Regions from separate parts of the Nitrosomonas ureae genome, predicted to be linked through region 3. Evidence: predicted binding sites of a transcription regulator. Region 3 holds the regulator's gene; each other region holds the start of a gene.
The links. Region 3 encodes sigma-54, which starts transcription at its own class of promoters, with help from an activator protein. Its sites were predicted from a motif close to TGGCACNNTTCCTGCT; they were not measured.

Region 1 (5,054 bases), 1.1 Mb from region 3:
CGATCAATTTCGCGCTTCAGTACCATGAAAACTGGATGACACAACCTGATCGCTTCGGGTTACCGCGAGGCGAGCATAGCCATAACATTCAACACCTGTTGGTTGTCGCCATGGGCAAACTGGGCGGCGGCGAGCTCAACGTATCATCCGATGTGGATTTAATCTTTATCTATCCGGAAGAGGGTGAAACCGATGGCGCCAAACCAATTTCGAACCATGAATTCTTCGCCCGCCTGGGACGTAAACTGATCGCCAGTCTTAATGATTTTACCGTAGACGGGTATGTATTCCGAGTCGACATGCGCTTGCGCCCACATGGTGAGAACAGTCCGTTAGCCATCAGTTTCCCCATGCTGGAAGAATATTTCATTAAACAAGGCAGGGAATGGGAACGTCACGCCTGGATCAAAGGCCGAATCATCGCCAGCCACGCTGATGCCGAAACCCAATCGATCCTGATGGAAAAAATAGTCAGGCCTTTTGTATTCCGGAAATATCTGGATTTCAACGCGTACGCATCGATGCGCAGCCTGCATGCGCAATTGCGCAAGGAAGTCGAGCGCCGCGAAATGCACGACAATATCAAACTGGGTCCTGGCGGCATTCGTGAAATAGAATTTATCACACAGGTTTTTCAATTAATCCGCGGCGGCCGCGACGTTGATCTGTGCATTCGCCCCACACTCAGTGTCTTGCAACGCCTGAGAAATAAGCAACAACTGCCGGAACATGCGATCACACAACTCATAGATGCTTATCACTTCCTGCGCAAACTGGAACACCGCCTGCAATACCTGGATGATCAGCAAACGCAAACATTGCCCTTGAATCCGGACGATCAGCAGTTGATCGCAAGCAGCATGGGTTTCCGGAGCTATGCCGACTTTATGCATCAATTAAATATTCATCGAAGAGACGTAACGCGTCACTTTGAGCTCATTTTTGCCGCTCCCAAGAAATCGCACACGCACGACACGCTGGCTTATCTGTGGCAGACCAAGGCACAGGATACCTCCAAAACCGAAGCTGCCGCCTCACAATTGAGCACAATGGGATTCACCGAGCCGGAAAAAGTGTCCGAACGGCTCCGGCTGTTTTATCAGAGTACTTTTTATCATCAATTGCCTGAATTTAACCGGCAACAGATCAATACCCTGGTTCCTTTGTTAATTGAAGCAGTCGCCAAGCTCCCACCGATTGAAACCACGCTTGAGCGCATGCTGCAGCTGCTCGAGAAGATCAGCGCGCAAACTTCTTATCTGGCGCTGCTACTGGAGCATCCTCATACCCTGCAGCGGGCCGCGGAACTGGCCAGTATCAGCCAGTGGGCCAGCGACTATCTGGGACGTCACCCCATTCTAATGGATGAGTTACTGCGTCGCGATGTACCGCACCCGGAGCCGGATTGGGCAGCACTCAATCACGATCTTATGTATCAATTGAATCATGTCAATAATCCCAAAAATGACGTAATCGAATGGCAAATGGATGTCTTGCGGCATTTTCAGCATGCGCAAGTGTTCCGGCTATTGGTCACCGATCTGGAAGGCTCGCTATTGCTTGAAACGCTGAGCGATCATCTGACCGCCCTGGCCGATTTGATTCTGGACAATGTATTGAAGCTGGCCTGGGTAGGTTTAAAAAAACGCCACCGGGAGACACCGGCATTTGCGATTATCGGCTATGGTAAATTGGGCGGGAAAGAACTGGGCTATGCCTCCGATCTTGATATGATATTTTTGTATCAGGATGATCATCCCGATGCGGCGGAAATTTATACCAAACTGGGGCAAAGCATCAATGCCTGGCTCACTCGCCACACATCGGCCGGCTTACTGTATGAAACCGATCTGCGCTTGCGCCCGAATGGCGCAACCGGTTTGCTGGTCAACTCGATGGATGCTTTCGCGCAATACCAGCATGAACAAGCCTGGGTATGGGAACATCAGGCATTGACCCGGGCACGTTTCGTAGTGGGCGACCCACACGCCGGGAAAGTGTTTGAAAACACCCGCAAAGAAATTCTATGTAACACACGCGATGTAATCCAACTCAAGCAAGAAATTCTGAAAATGCGCGAGAAAATGCTGGACGTTCATCCCAACCCAACTGCTTTGTTCGATATCAAGCATGATCGCGGCGGTATCATCGATGTTGAATTCATCGTGCAATACCTGGTTCTGGGTTATGCCTGCCAATATCCGCAACTTACTGGAAATATCGGCAACATTGCGCTATTAAAACTGGCCGGGGAACTCGGGCTGATCTCGACCAACACCGCGGAGCAAGTACGCTCGGCGTACCGGGAATTCCGTCGTATCCAGCATCGCCTGAGATTAAATGATGACGCGGACATGACCGGTAACGCACCGAACGATGGACAAACACAGAAATTTGCCCGGGTCGACGGCAGCCATTTGAAAAACGATCGCACGGCCGTGCTGGCGCTATGGGAAGAAGTCTTTGGTCAGAAATAAAGCCCATCCGGCTTAAATCGATCACACTCCTATGTGCGATCCATGCAACGAATAACAATGGCAAGTCGATAAACGGATATTTATTTTGCTAGAATATTCTTAAAATGAAAATTCTGGCACGATTTCTGCTTATGAAGCATCACACACACTGTGTGCCCTAATCAACCAAAAGGAGAACAACAAATGCAACATGCACAAAAAGGTTTCACATTGATTGAATTGATGATCGTTGTCGCTATTATCGGTATTCTGGCTGCAGTGGCAGTGCCTGCTTATCAAAGCTACACTCTAAAAGCACGATTTTCTGAAGTTATCGTAGCAAGCTCTCCTATTAAGTTAGCAGTGGAAATATGTGCACAGAATGGAAGTTGTTCAGCGGGTGCTAACTTTACAGCAATCTCAGTAGCTGCTGGTGTACCCGATGCTGCGGCAATTGCTGCTGGCATTCCCGGTATCGCAACATCTGCAGCAAACTCTCCGTTTGATCCAGCTGGAGTTGCGCTTACAGTTGCAGGTGGCGTAGCAACATTAGTACTCACTCCCAGGGCTGTAAATGGAATTGCTGCAACAGATACCTATCAAATGACTGGCACCCTCGGAGCAGATGGAAAAATAGCTTGGGTCAAAGGCGGAGGCTGTTTAACTCGTGCAGCTGGTGCCATTTGCTAATACAGATTTAGTTTGTAAGGCGCAATGCTTGATGGACATTGCGCCTTTTTCATTTCTCCTTCAGAATATCGAGCACCCCTAAAAACCCAAATAAATCGAATAGTTCTCGCCGAGAGCTTTTGATTTAAGTGACATCTCAAGCTTAATAAAAAGTCCGTAGTATTGATCAACGAGGATTACTCACACTATTCGGGATAATCCATGCGGGATATCTAAGACATCATCAGTAAACATCAACTGCAATTAAGAGAAACATGTAATGCATACTTCCATGATGTTAAATGGTAATTCCTTCGGCAGAAAAGGACACGAAACACACTGGGAAGACCTTGATGAAGCTATCCGTGTTGAAGGATTACTGGCGGGCAAACCTTCGGGTGAAAGTCAAATATCCTTCAAGAAATGGCTGAAAAACCGATCGTCCCGCCCGGTATAAAATAGCAATTCATTGTTGGCTTACTTACGGCTCTGAACACTGCAGCTCATTACGTCAAAATGTGACCATTTTTGTCACATTTGATCGGTTACTTGATACATACCACCCGCACTTGATGAATATCCGTCACGCCCTGCAAAACCTTTTCGATGCCATCCTGTTTCAGCGTGCGCATGCCCTCGCTTAAAGCCGTCACCAGCATTTCCGCCACACGCGCGCGCTCCTGGACATTTTTCTTCAGCGCGTCGCTGGCGGTCATCAGTTCATGCAATCCCACTCGGCCGGAAAAACCGGTGTTATTACACTGATCGCAACCGACCGGTTTATGCAGCACGATCTGCCCGCTTTCATCGCCGTACCGTTCGATCCACTGCTGACGGATTTCTTGCATGGCTGCTTCGGGATCGGCTTTAAAATGATCGATATTCCTAAGTTCCTCGCAGTATTCGTTTAACAGCGCGTTGATCTCCCGTTCGTCGGCCACATATGATTCCTTGCATTTGCACAAGCGCTTGGTCAACCGCTGCGCCAGCACGCCCAGCAACGCATCGGAAAAATTGAACGGGTCCATCCCCATATCCAGCAAACGGATCACCGATTCCGGCGCGCTGTTGGTATGCAGTGTAGCTAAAACCAAGTGCCCCGTGAGCGAGGCCTCAATACCGATGCTGGTGGTTTCCTTGTCGCGCATCTCACCCACCATGATGATATCGGGGTCCGCACGCAGGAACGAGCGCATGATCGCCGGAAAGGTCAGCCCGGCTTTGACGTTAATCTGCACTTGTCGCAATCCCTTTTGGGTGATCTCCACCGGATCCTCCGCGGTCCAGATTTTGGTATCGTCGCGATTGAGATATTTCAGCACCGAGTGCAGCGTGGTTGTTTTACCCGAACCGGTGGGGCCGCAGACAAAAAATAGCCCATAAGGCTTACTGACAATTTTTTTCAGCTCCTCCAGGTTACGCGCGGTGAATCCCATTTTATCCAGCGGAATCGGTTCACCGGCCGCCAGAATACGCATCACGACATCTTCCACCCCACCTGCCGAAGGAATGGTCGCAACCCGCAATTCAATATCCAGTGGCGAAAACTTTCTGAATTTAATCTTGCCATCCTGAGGCCTGCGCTTCTCCGAAATATCCAGATCGCACATGATCTTGATCCGCGTCACCAGCGGATTGCGATAACTGGCCGGAATCTCGATATAGGGCATCAATGAACCATCCTTGCGGAAGCGGATTTTGGTTTTTTCCTTGCCGGAAAAAGGCTCGATATGAATATCCGATACCCCCATCTTATAGGCATCGGTGATGATTTTATTCACCAATTTAACCAGCTCATTGTCCGATGCGGCTGAAGATTCCTCTATGTCGTTGGAGCCCTCTTCAACTTGCTCGTCTCCAAGATTGAAAAGCATTTCATTAATATCACTGGCACCCGCCTCGTCCTGGCTGCTGCCATAAAACTGCTCT
Region 2 (5,054 bases), 810 kb from region 3:
CATTTCCATCGAGACGGAATTGACCATTACGGCTATAACTAATCACACCGTTATCATTCATACGAAAAAAGCCTTGGCCATTTATCGCGATATCCAATGGGTTATTGGTTGGCGCAATATCCCCCTGGTTAAATAGTTGTGCAACAGTAGCTACTCTCGCGCCAATGCCTACTTGAGTGCGCGAAGAACCGGCTCCATCCAATGAGTTTGCAAATATATCGGTAAATTGAGCTTGAGACTGTTTGTATCCGACAGTATTTACATTGGCAATGTTATTACCCACGACATCCAGATTTGTCGATGCCGCACTTAAACCACTTAAACCTTGTTGAAAACCCATCTTGCTCTCCTAATCAAAATACCTGTTTAACGTCAGATAAACTGACTAATCCCAACACATTACCCATATCTAGAAACGTTCCCTGCTCTCCATGGGAAACGCTATTTACCGTGCCAAATGAAAGCGTGTTGACTTTTACATCCTTATCACCCTGTTTTGCGGTTACCTCAAAGGTATAATCACCCGGAGCTGCTTTAGTACCACTGTCTGTCATGCCATCCCAAGCAATAGTACTGACACCTGCCGGTTGCACACCCAATTCCATTTTGCGAATTGCAATACCCGAGCTATCGAGTATCGTTACTGTAGCTTTATCAACCGATTGAGCTAATTCAATCCCGGCTATAGCACCTTCTCCTTCAAAATTAATTGAGTTGCCGGGAACATAAGCGCTATGCCCAATCATTTCCAATGCTTCGATCGATCGGCCATCATCAGCGCTGGAAACCAACTGCTGCAGTGTTGTGTTTAATTTATCGATACCAGTTACCGTGCTGATTTGCGCCAACTGGCTGGTCACTTCTGCATTATCTAATGGCTTGAGCGGATCCTGATTTTTCATTTGGGTAATCAGAAGCTTCAAGAAACGATCCTGAGGATTTTCGGCATCTTTTTTAGTTGTGATACCTGCTGTGGTTCCCGCCGAAATTGATTGCGAATCGGCTGCTTGAACTGAAGTCATGGAATACTCCTTTATTGACCTAGGGTCAGGGTTTTTTGTAACAGAGATTTAGTAGTGTTCATCATATCGACACTATTCTGATACGAGCGTGAGGCCGACATCATATTGACCATTTCATCAACGACATTGACATTTGGCATCGTCACATAACCGCCTGTATTCGCAAATGGGTGATTGGGTTCAAATACTTGCCTCATCGGCGATGGATCATGGATAACGCCCGCAACCTTAACACCCGCAGCGCCATTAGCATCCGCACGCAATGTGCTGAAAACCACTTGACGTCCACGATAAGGTTCTCCAGTCGAACTGGTCACACTATCCGCATTCGAAAGATTGCTCGCCACCACATTCAACCGCTGTGACTGCGCAGACATGGCCGAGCTTGCTATACCAAACACATTAAACAATGACATTTTTTATCTCTCCTGCAATGCTGATGATATATTTTTAAGCTCATTACTTAAGAAAGTGATACTCGCATCGTACTTAATTGCATTATCAGCAAACCGGGTGCGTTCCATATCCATATCAACCGTATTTCCATCTGCGCTAGGTTGTAAAGGAACGCGATAGAGAATGTTATCTCCGAATAATCCAGGTACAGATGAATTAATATGCATTAACGATGTCGTATTAAGGCTTACTTTTTTCAGGCTTGGGGTAGAAGAAAGCTTTTCATGCAGCATACTGGCAAAATCAATATCTTTTGCCTTAAAATTAGGAGTATCAGCATTTGCCACATTGCTTGAAAGTAATTCTTGCCTCGCGACCCTCAAGCTTAACGCGGTGTGGTGATAATTTAATTCTTTATCAAGTTTATTAATCATCTTCTATATTGCCTTAATCAAATAATTTTCTATTCATCATTTAGCATTTAACATGCCAACTATAATAAATGCTCGGATTGATAGGCGAAGTAACAATAAAGACAAGAAATAGACGTTATCTTTGAGCATGAATCCATTCACAATTGCTTAATATACGGATATAGCGGCAATAATTGCCGACATCGGCAAAAATGAATGACCCAGCAAATAAAAAAATTATGACACGTTACTCAATATTAATCCTTTGCCCAATCATCCTGGCGCTTGCTTCTTTTACACCTGCACTTGCATCTCGGCACAAAAATGTTCCTCCTAGACAAGAAATATCTCTGATAAATAATGCAATTGAGAATTTTCTCTACAGCAATACTGCTAGCTTGCCCGGTCACGTCACTGTAAATATAGGTCAAATTGACAGACATCTGGTGTTACCAGAATGTGCGCAATTGGAACCTTTTATTCCTGTAGGAAACCGTTTATGGGGAAAAACTTCTATTGGTGTCCGTTGTAATAGCGGGAGTGCAACCTGGACCATCTACGTACAAGCAGAGATAAACGTGATGGCGAATGTGTTACATACCGCACGGCCTATCGCTACCGGGCAAATAATTACCAATGAGGATATTGCGCCCCAGAATATCAATCTGACACAATTACCCGAAGGCATACTTACCGATGCTTCACTAATAGTAGGTAAAGTTGCCGCAACTAATTTACCCGCCGGTCAGCCCTTACGTCCACAAATGCTACGTGCACCTCATGTAGTCTTGCGGGGACAAACCGTCAATTTAGTCGTCCAAGGCCGCGGATTTAATATTCAATCTGAAGGACAAGCGTTAGCTGATGCAGCTGATGGACAAGTCATTCAAGTGCGCAATAAATCAGGACGAATCATCAGCGGATTAGCCCGCCCCAATTCAACTGTTGAAATAAGGCCATAATTTATAACCAGCAGACTAATTTCCACATAATCGCTAAATGCTAAAAATTATCACCGTATAAATACTTAAATCAGATTTATAATCATTAATTACATGGCAAAACGAATAACAAATAATTTTTTACTGTGATAAATATAAACCATACGCTTGAAATAAAAAAAATTCTGACTGATACCTTAGGATTAGGCAAACGACTTGATGCAATGGGGTCGGATGTAATATTACTTGGCAATATTCCTGAGCTTGATTCAGTTGCGGTTGTTACGATCATCTTGGCTTTAGAGCAAAAATTCTCTATCTCAATAAAGGATGACGAAATTAGTGCCAAAACTTTTGAGAAACTCAGTTCATTGGTTAACTTTGTAGAAATAAAGCTGGCTGAAAAGAACAGACGATTAGCCTGAATCTGTCCTCAAATACCTGCACAATACTGATTGTGTTCTGATTCAATTCATGCATAATCGCTTTTGATACAATCAAAATCATCATGGAGCATAGCATTGAAATTACACCCTGCTCATTTCTCTCATCAGTATATTTTCACTGGGTACGGTGACAAATATGTGGAAGTCAATCAAATACGATATGAAAAAAATTTGATTGTATTACCGAATCGGCTGATTGAAAACTGGCCGGTTATTTCAGTTTCTGAGCTGGAAATTCAGCATTTTGAAAATTTGTTACCTCATACACCAGAAATAGTTGTTCTAGGCACAGGTATCTCGCATCAATTCCCGCACTATTCACTACTGAATCAAATGGCTAAAATGGGCATTGGAATTGAGATTATGGATACAAAAGCTTGCTGCCGAACCTATAATATTTTAGTTGAAGAAGGACGGCAAGTCGCAGCGGCTCTATTTATATAAAACTGCAGCAATGCAAGGGACGCCCGCTACCCTGAACGTCATCAAAATACCAAAAAAATACTATTAAAACCACGTAACCAGGAAAGGGCATTCGACATGAATATCACCACCATAGGCATTGATCTGACAAACGAAGCATTACAGATTCACGGTATAGATATTCATAGTAAGATTATGTTGCGCAAGTAACTGCATCACAGCAAGATAGCGCAGTACCCCGCACTACTGAGCGCGAGAGCAATGATAAATTGGAACACCGCCAAACCCATACCTCATAAATCTTTCACTTGCATAAACAGAGTCTTGCTTAACTTTGTCGCAGCGAATGAGTCTGGATTAAACAACCGGAGCGCGATAAGTATTTTCCGTTGGTAATCATGAATATTAAATTCAGTATGTACATTCCAAGAAGATCCACTAGCCGCTTAACCTTAGGATTTCATTGTTGACAGCGGCCATCACCATATGTTTGATCTTGTCAATCAGTATCTTTGATTTCAAGTGCAGCTAACTCCAATCCCTCGATTTCTTGCAACGACCTGCCCGCAATTCCTTGCAAATCTCCGTACATGCCCACTGTCGCTGTCATCACGCGCTCAATCTGTTCTTCGCGTTTGGCCCATTGTTTCATAATCGCCTTCCGTTCCCTTTCGAGATCTTGCTGCATAGTGGAAAATGCTTCGACAATTGCTTCCACACGCTGACGGAAACGCGGGCCAGTGAGATACTGGTAGACCATTTCGGTTTTGGTTTGCTGGCCTTCGGATGATTGGCGCGCTAATGCAACTTCCAACAGGGATTGACGCAGAATCATCGCTACCGGCAATGTGGCACGCGGATGGGTAACCCAAACACCTTCAATCAATTCAAACGTTTCAACACCTTTTGGCAGGCTATGGCTCACAATAATGGCGATTTCCGCCTTCGCGGTACGCTGATCATCACGCAATTTCACCAACCAGGCATCGCTCCAGTTTTTGGTACGCTTGAATTCCCACAAAATGACACCGCACGGTTGACCGCCTGTGCCAACAACACGATGCAACACATCCCCACCATATTCACCCTTGGGGACCGGATCAATCGCATCATAAGGAAATTTCATGCGCAATAGGTTCTCCAGCTCTAGTTCCTGCACTTCCCCTTGCAGTTGTTGCGATCCCTGCTCCGCCCTACGTTTAAGGTCTTCAATCTGCTTTTGCATCGCGGCAATGGTTTGTTCCTTTTCCATTACCTTGAATTTTTGCTCTTCTTCGGCTTCTTTTTTGGCAAGTGTACGAGCTTCGATCAGTCCCTCCTGCACTCGCTTGGCAACGGTGAGTTCCAACTCGCGCTTGGCATCATCGAGTTCTCGCTGTTTCTTGATCAATTCAGCTTGCGCTAGTTGCGCTT
Region 3 (5,054 bases):
TATTAAGTAATGTACAGCATTCTATTTGAATATGTGGATCCATCGATCAAATTAGAGGGTTTCTAGCGTAAAAGTTTCTAGAGTCAATACATTAAATGAGAATTAGCGTTCTGATATAATTTTGCAAGAGTATGTTATTAAAATTAATAATAGAGATAATCCATATTCAGAATTCTGGAACTAAGCGCGAGTAATTTTTAATGAGTAAGCAACCCTATTTTAGCTCACCCTTAATTTTTTTCATTATCCTGATTTTGCTGACATTATGGTTAGATGTATTAACCAGGCCGCCTGAGAAAAATAAAAATGATAATACTTACTTCAATCCAGACTATATTGTAGAAGATTTGTCGGGTATTCGAGTGGATCATAATGAAGGCATTCAACGTGAATTTTCAGCGCAAAAACTGCTTCATTATCTGGATGAAAAAGTTACTCAATTGGAGCAAACAAATTTTATTAATATTGATCCGGGAAATCCTCTCATGCGCTTGCATGCTGATCAAGCTGAGATAAAAAATAAAGGAGCAGATATTTACTTGACAGGAAATGTATCAGCAACGAGAGGTGCTGATGACGACAAAAATAAAATAACGTTGAGTACCGATTTTTTATACCTCATGCCGGATGAAAATTTGGTAAAGACAGATCGGGCGGTGACCATTACAAAATTGAATACTATAATTCATGCGACTGGCTTGGAGTTCAACAATCGCATTGGAAAGATACAACTACTGTCGAAAGTAAGCGCTGTTAATAACTAATTGATAAAATTATGAAACTGCTGATAACTATGTGTTTTTGGGGTGTATTCTCTATTTCTGCTGCTTGGGCTGAGCGCGGTGACCGTGAGAAGCCCATTCATTTGGAAGCGGATCGTGCAACCGTAGAGGATGTGAATCGCAAAGAGGGAACACGGATCAGTATTTTTACCGGAAATGTAATCCTGACGCAGGGAACCTTACGTATTAATGCTGATAAAGTAATTATGAAAGAAGATTCGCAAGGGTTTCGGCATGCAACCGCCACGGGGAGTCTTGTCAGCTTCCGTCAAAAACGTGATCGGATGAATGAGTATGTAGAGGGTTGGAGTGAGCGGGCTGAATACGATAGTAAAACAGAAAAAATCGAATTATTTCGTCAAGCGCGATTAATACGCGGTGAAGATGAAGTGCTGGGCGATTATATTTCCTACGATATGAATAGTGAGTTTTTTCAGGTGATTGGCAGTAAAGAACGGGGTGTTGAGACAGGACCCGATAAACGGGTGCGGATAATCATTCAGCCTAAAAATAAACCCGAATAGTTTAAGCTGCCCAGTTAAATACGGATGTAATTGCATGGTATGAGCGAGTTAAAGGCAAATAATTTAAAAAAACGGTATAAGTCGCGTACGGTCGTGGAGGATGTTTCCTTTTCACTCAGTAGCGGAGAGGTGATTGGTTTGCTTGGGCCCAATGGTGCTGGAAAAACAACCTGTTTTTATATGATTGTTGGGCTATTGCCTCTTGATGGCGGTGGAATCTATTTGGATGATCAGGATTTAAGCCTGTTGCAGATTCATCAGCGGGCAAAGCTGGGATTAAGTTATTTGCCACAGGAAGCATCTATTTTTCGGCGCTTGACGGTGGAAGAGAATGTTCTCGCAGTATTAGAGTTGCAAAGCCTGGATGAAGATACAAAACAGAGGCATTTAGATGACTTATTACACGATTTGCATATCAGTCATTTGCGTAATAATCCTGCTATTAGTTTATCGGGAGGTGAGCGCCGCCGAGTTGAGATAGCTCGTGCTTTGGCATCGCAACCTCGTTTTATTTTGCTCGATGAGCCTTTTGCTGGGGTTGATCCCATTGCGGTTCTGGATATCCAGAAAGTGATAGCCTTTCTTAAGGAGCGAAAAATCGGTGTGCTGATTACCGATCATAATGTCCGCGAAACATTAGGGATTTGCGATCGGGCTTATATCATTAGTGAAGGGCATGTGCTGGCAAAAGGTCGATCGGAAGAAATCATAGATAATGAAAAGGTCAGAGAAGTTTATTTGGGAGAGCATTTCCGATTATAAGAAAAAGGTGGGATTGATGTTGCATCAATTAGTAACAGTTGTTTTTTCGGGATTATGAAGCCAACACTCCAACTCAAGCTGACTCAGCAACTGAAACTAACTCCTCAGTTACAGCAATCCATCCGACTGCTACAGTTATCAACACTTGAGCTGAATCAAGAAATCGAGCGTATTGTGCAGGAAAATCCATTGTTGGAATTGCGCGATGACTGGAGTTCATCTGAGGCGAATAATTCATCTGAATCTGTAGAATCTCCCCGTTCCGTAGATTCTGAAAGTGCTTCAATCGAAGGGAGCGAATCTGAAGCCGATATTGTATCGGAAGAAAATTTTGAACCGGATTCTGAATGGTTACAAGAAAATAGTTCTGCTCATAATACCTTTGAGAATGATGATTGGGAAGCATTGCAGGTTCCTGATAAGCCACTAAGTTTGCGAGGACATTTGAATTTTCAAGTGTCCTTAAGCTCAATCTCCGAGTATGAAAGAAAAATTATTGGGTTGTTGATTGACAGTTTGAATGACGATGGTTATTTATTGCAGGACTTGGGTGAACTGGTGGATTTGCTACCAGCAGAACTGGGGATTGATTTGCAGGATTTGGAAAGTGCGCTCATGCACTTGCAGCAATATGATCCACCTGGTGTGGGTGCGCGTGATCTAAAGGAGTGCTTAGTATTGCAGCTGCAGGCATTACCAGGTGAAGTGACATACCGCGCCCAGGCTATAAAAGTTGTACAAGAATATTTAGGGATTCTGGCGTCACATGATTTCGCGCAAGTCAAAAAGTTATTAGGATGTGATGATCTAACCCTAAAAGCTATCCAGAAACTGATTACCAATTTGAATCCTAAGCCTGGTATTCAGTTTAATTTCCAGAGTGAACGCTACATTATTCCTGATATTACAGTTGTAAAAAGAAATGGAGTTTGGTTGGCGAATCTTAATATGAGCGCAATTCCACGTCTCAATATTAATCATCTATATGCTAATATATTGAAACAAGAACATCATTCTGCACGTGGTCTCATAAGTCAGTTGAATGAAGCGAAATGGCTTATTAAAAATGTTCAGCAACGTTCAAGCACTATCCTTAAAGTTGCTGGTGTAATTGTAGAACGTCAGCAGCAGTTTTTTGAACATGGAGAAGTTGCGATGCGCCCGCTTGTGCTAAGGGAAATTGCAGAAACATTAAATTTGCATGAATCAACAGTATCCCGGGTAACGACGCAAAAATATATGTATACTCCGCGGGGTATTTTTGAGCTTAAATATTTTTTTGGAAGTCATGTTTCCACCGATTCAGGAGGAGCTTGTTCAGCTACGGCCATTCGTGCATTAATCAAGCAATTGATACAGGAAGAGAATTCAAAAAAACCACTCAGCGATAATAAAATTTCAACTATTCTTGAACAACAAGGGATCGTTGTTGCGCGTCGTACCATTGCGAAGTACCGGGAATCATTACAGATTCCTGCAGCCAATCTTCGTAAATCAATTTAATTCGAATAAAGGAAAAATATGAACCTTAAACTTACTGGTAACCATGTAGAAATTACTGATGCAATGCGAGATTATGTGACCTCAAAAATCAGCAAGGTTACACGTCATTTTGATCATGTGATCGATGTCAGCGTCATTCTATCGGTAGAAAAGCTTAAACAAAAAGCTGAAGCAAATGTACATGTGCGCGGTAAAGATATTTTTGTTGAAACCGACAGTGAGGATATGTATGCATCTATAGACAGTTTGGTGGATAAATTGGACCGGCAAATTCTCAAGCATAAGGAAAAGAACCTTGAACGACGGAATCATGGTTCATTGAAAGATCAAGATTTCGGATAATTCGAGCTGATTCAGGTATCCAGTTTCTCCAGATAGAATTAATGTATTTTCGTGAACACTATTAATTGCGTTCAAACCTTGCATTCTGTGCTACCGTTTGGATGAAATGACTCTATTCCCTATGAATCAAATTTCACAACTGTTATCCGTTTCAAATGTTATTGTCGATTTAGATGTTACTAGTAAAAAACGTGTTTTTGAGCAAGCTGGTTTATTGTTTGAGAATACAAATCAGATTGCCCGTAGTCAGGTTTTTGATAGTTTGTTTGCACGCGAGAAACTTGGTTCAACTGGCCTGGGGCAAGGTGTAGCTATTCCGCATGGACGTATAAAGGGATTGCGTGAAGCGGTAGCGGCTTTGGTGACGATGAAAGAAGGGGTGCCTTTTGATGCACCTGATGGTCTACCGGTTAATATCGCATGTATTTTACTGGTTCCGGAAAAAGCGACTGACAAGCATCTGCAGATTTTAAGCGAGCTGGCGCAAATGTTTAGTGATAAGTCATTTCGTGAAAGTATCTTACATTGCAGAGACGCTGCAGCAATTCATAAACTTATTGTTGATTGGGAGCCGAATGTCGCGAATTAGTATTGCTCAACTCTTTGACGATAAGAAAGAAAAGCTTAAGTTGACCTGGATCGCAGGACAAAATGGCGGCGCTATTGAATTGAGTGATGAGAAGATTGCGCAATCGGGTCAGGGTATGATTGGCCATTTGAATTTTATTCATCCGGACTGGATTCAAGTAATTAGCATCGATGAGATTCATTATTTAAAAAAACTGGAAGCCGCTTCTCTGGAGAAAAAGATTAATCAACTTACTCAACAGAGTAACGTGGCTTGTATTATTGTCGCGGATAATGCCGAAGTGCCTGCACCTATTTTCAATATGGCCAGCACATTCAATATTCCGCTGCTACATTCACCTTTTCCCGGCTTGGAAGTAATCTGGTTAATACGTACTTATCTAAGTAGCGTGTTGGCACCGTCCTGTAGTTTGCACGGTGTGTTTCTAGACGTACTGGGCGTGGGGGTGCTGATAACAGGGGAAAGTGGCGTCGGTAAAAGTGAATTGGCTCTGGAATTGATTAGTCGTGGCCACGGCTTGGTAGCGGATGATGTCGTTGAATTACGACGCAT

Region 1: a site for sigma-54 is predicted at 2,592-2,607, ahead of ATY38_RS09815 (pilin). Genes of this name have one in related genera too.
Region 2: a site for sigma-54 is predicted at 1,895-1,910, ahead of flgB (flagellar basal body rod protein FlgB). Genes of this name have one in related genera too.

Annotation. Positions count from the first base shown of each region.
Region 1 is NZ_CP013341.1:2,150,696-2,155,749, reverse strand. It holds gene glnE (bifunctional [glutamate--ammonia ligase]-adenylyl-L-tyrosine phosphorylase/[glutamate--ammonia-ligase] adenylyltransferase) at 1-2,477, shown strand, start outside; gene ATY38_RS09815 (pilin) at 2,661-3,146, shown strand; gene ATY38_RS15850 (DUF2442 domain-containing protein) at 3,406-3,582, shown strand; gene ATY38_RS09810 (GspE/PulE family protein) at 3,671-5,054, opposite strand, start outside.
Region 2 is NZ_CP013341.1:2,467,429-2,472,482, reverse strand. It holds gene flgE (flagellar hook protein FlgE) at 1-340, opposite strand, end outside; gene ATY38_RS11395 (flagellar hook assembly protein FlgD) at 354-1,022, opposite strand; gene flgC (flagellar basal body rod protein FlgC) at 1,034-1,438, opposite strand; gene flgB (flagellar basal body rod protein FlgB) at 1,442-1,852, opposite strand; gene flgA (flagellar basal body P-ring formation chaperone FlgA) at 2,071-2,793, shown strand; gene ATY38_RS11375 (phosphopantetheine-binding protein) at 2,919-3,197, shown strand; gene ATY38_RS11370 (Mth938-like domain-containing protein) at 3,294-3,662, shown strand; gene ATY38_RS11365 (DUF2130 domain-containing protein) at 4,141-5,054, opposite strand, start outside.
Region 3 is NZ_CP013341.1:3,272,768-3,277,821, reverse strand. It holds gene lptC (LPS export ABC transporter periplasmic protein LptC) at 201-764, shown strand; gene lptA (lipopolysaccharide transport periplasmic protein LptA) at 776-1,306, shown strand; gene lptB (LPS export ABC transporter ATP-binding protein) at 1,346-2,068, shown strand; gene ATY38_RS15115 (RNA polymerase factor sigma-54) at 2,123-3,571, shown strand; gene hpf (ribosome hibernation-promoting factor, HPF/YfiA family) at 3,590-3,913, shown strand; gene ATY38_RS15105 (PTS sugar transporter subunit IIA) at 4,035-4,502, shown strand; gene hprK (HPr(Ser) kinase/phosphatase) at 4,489-5,054, shown strand, end outside.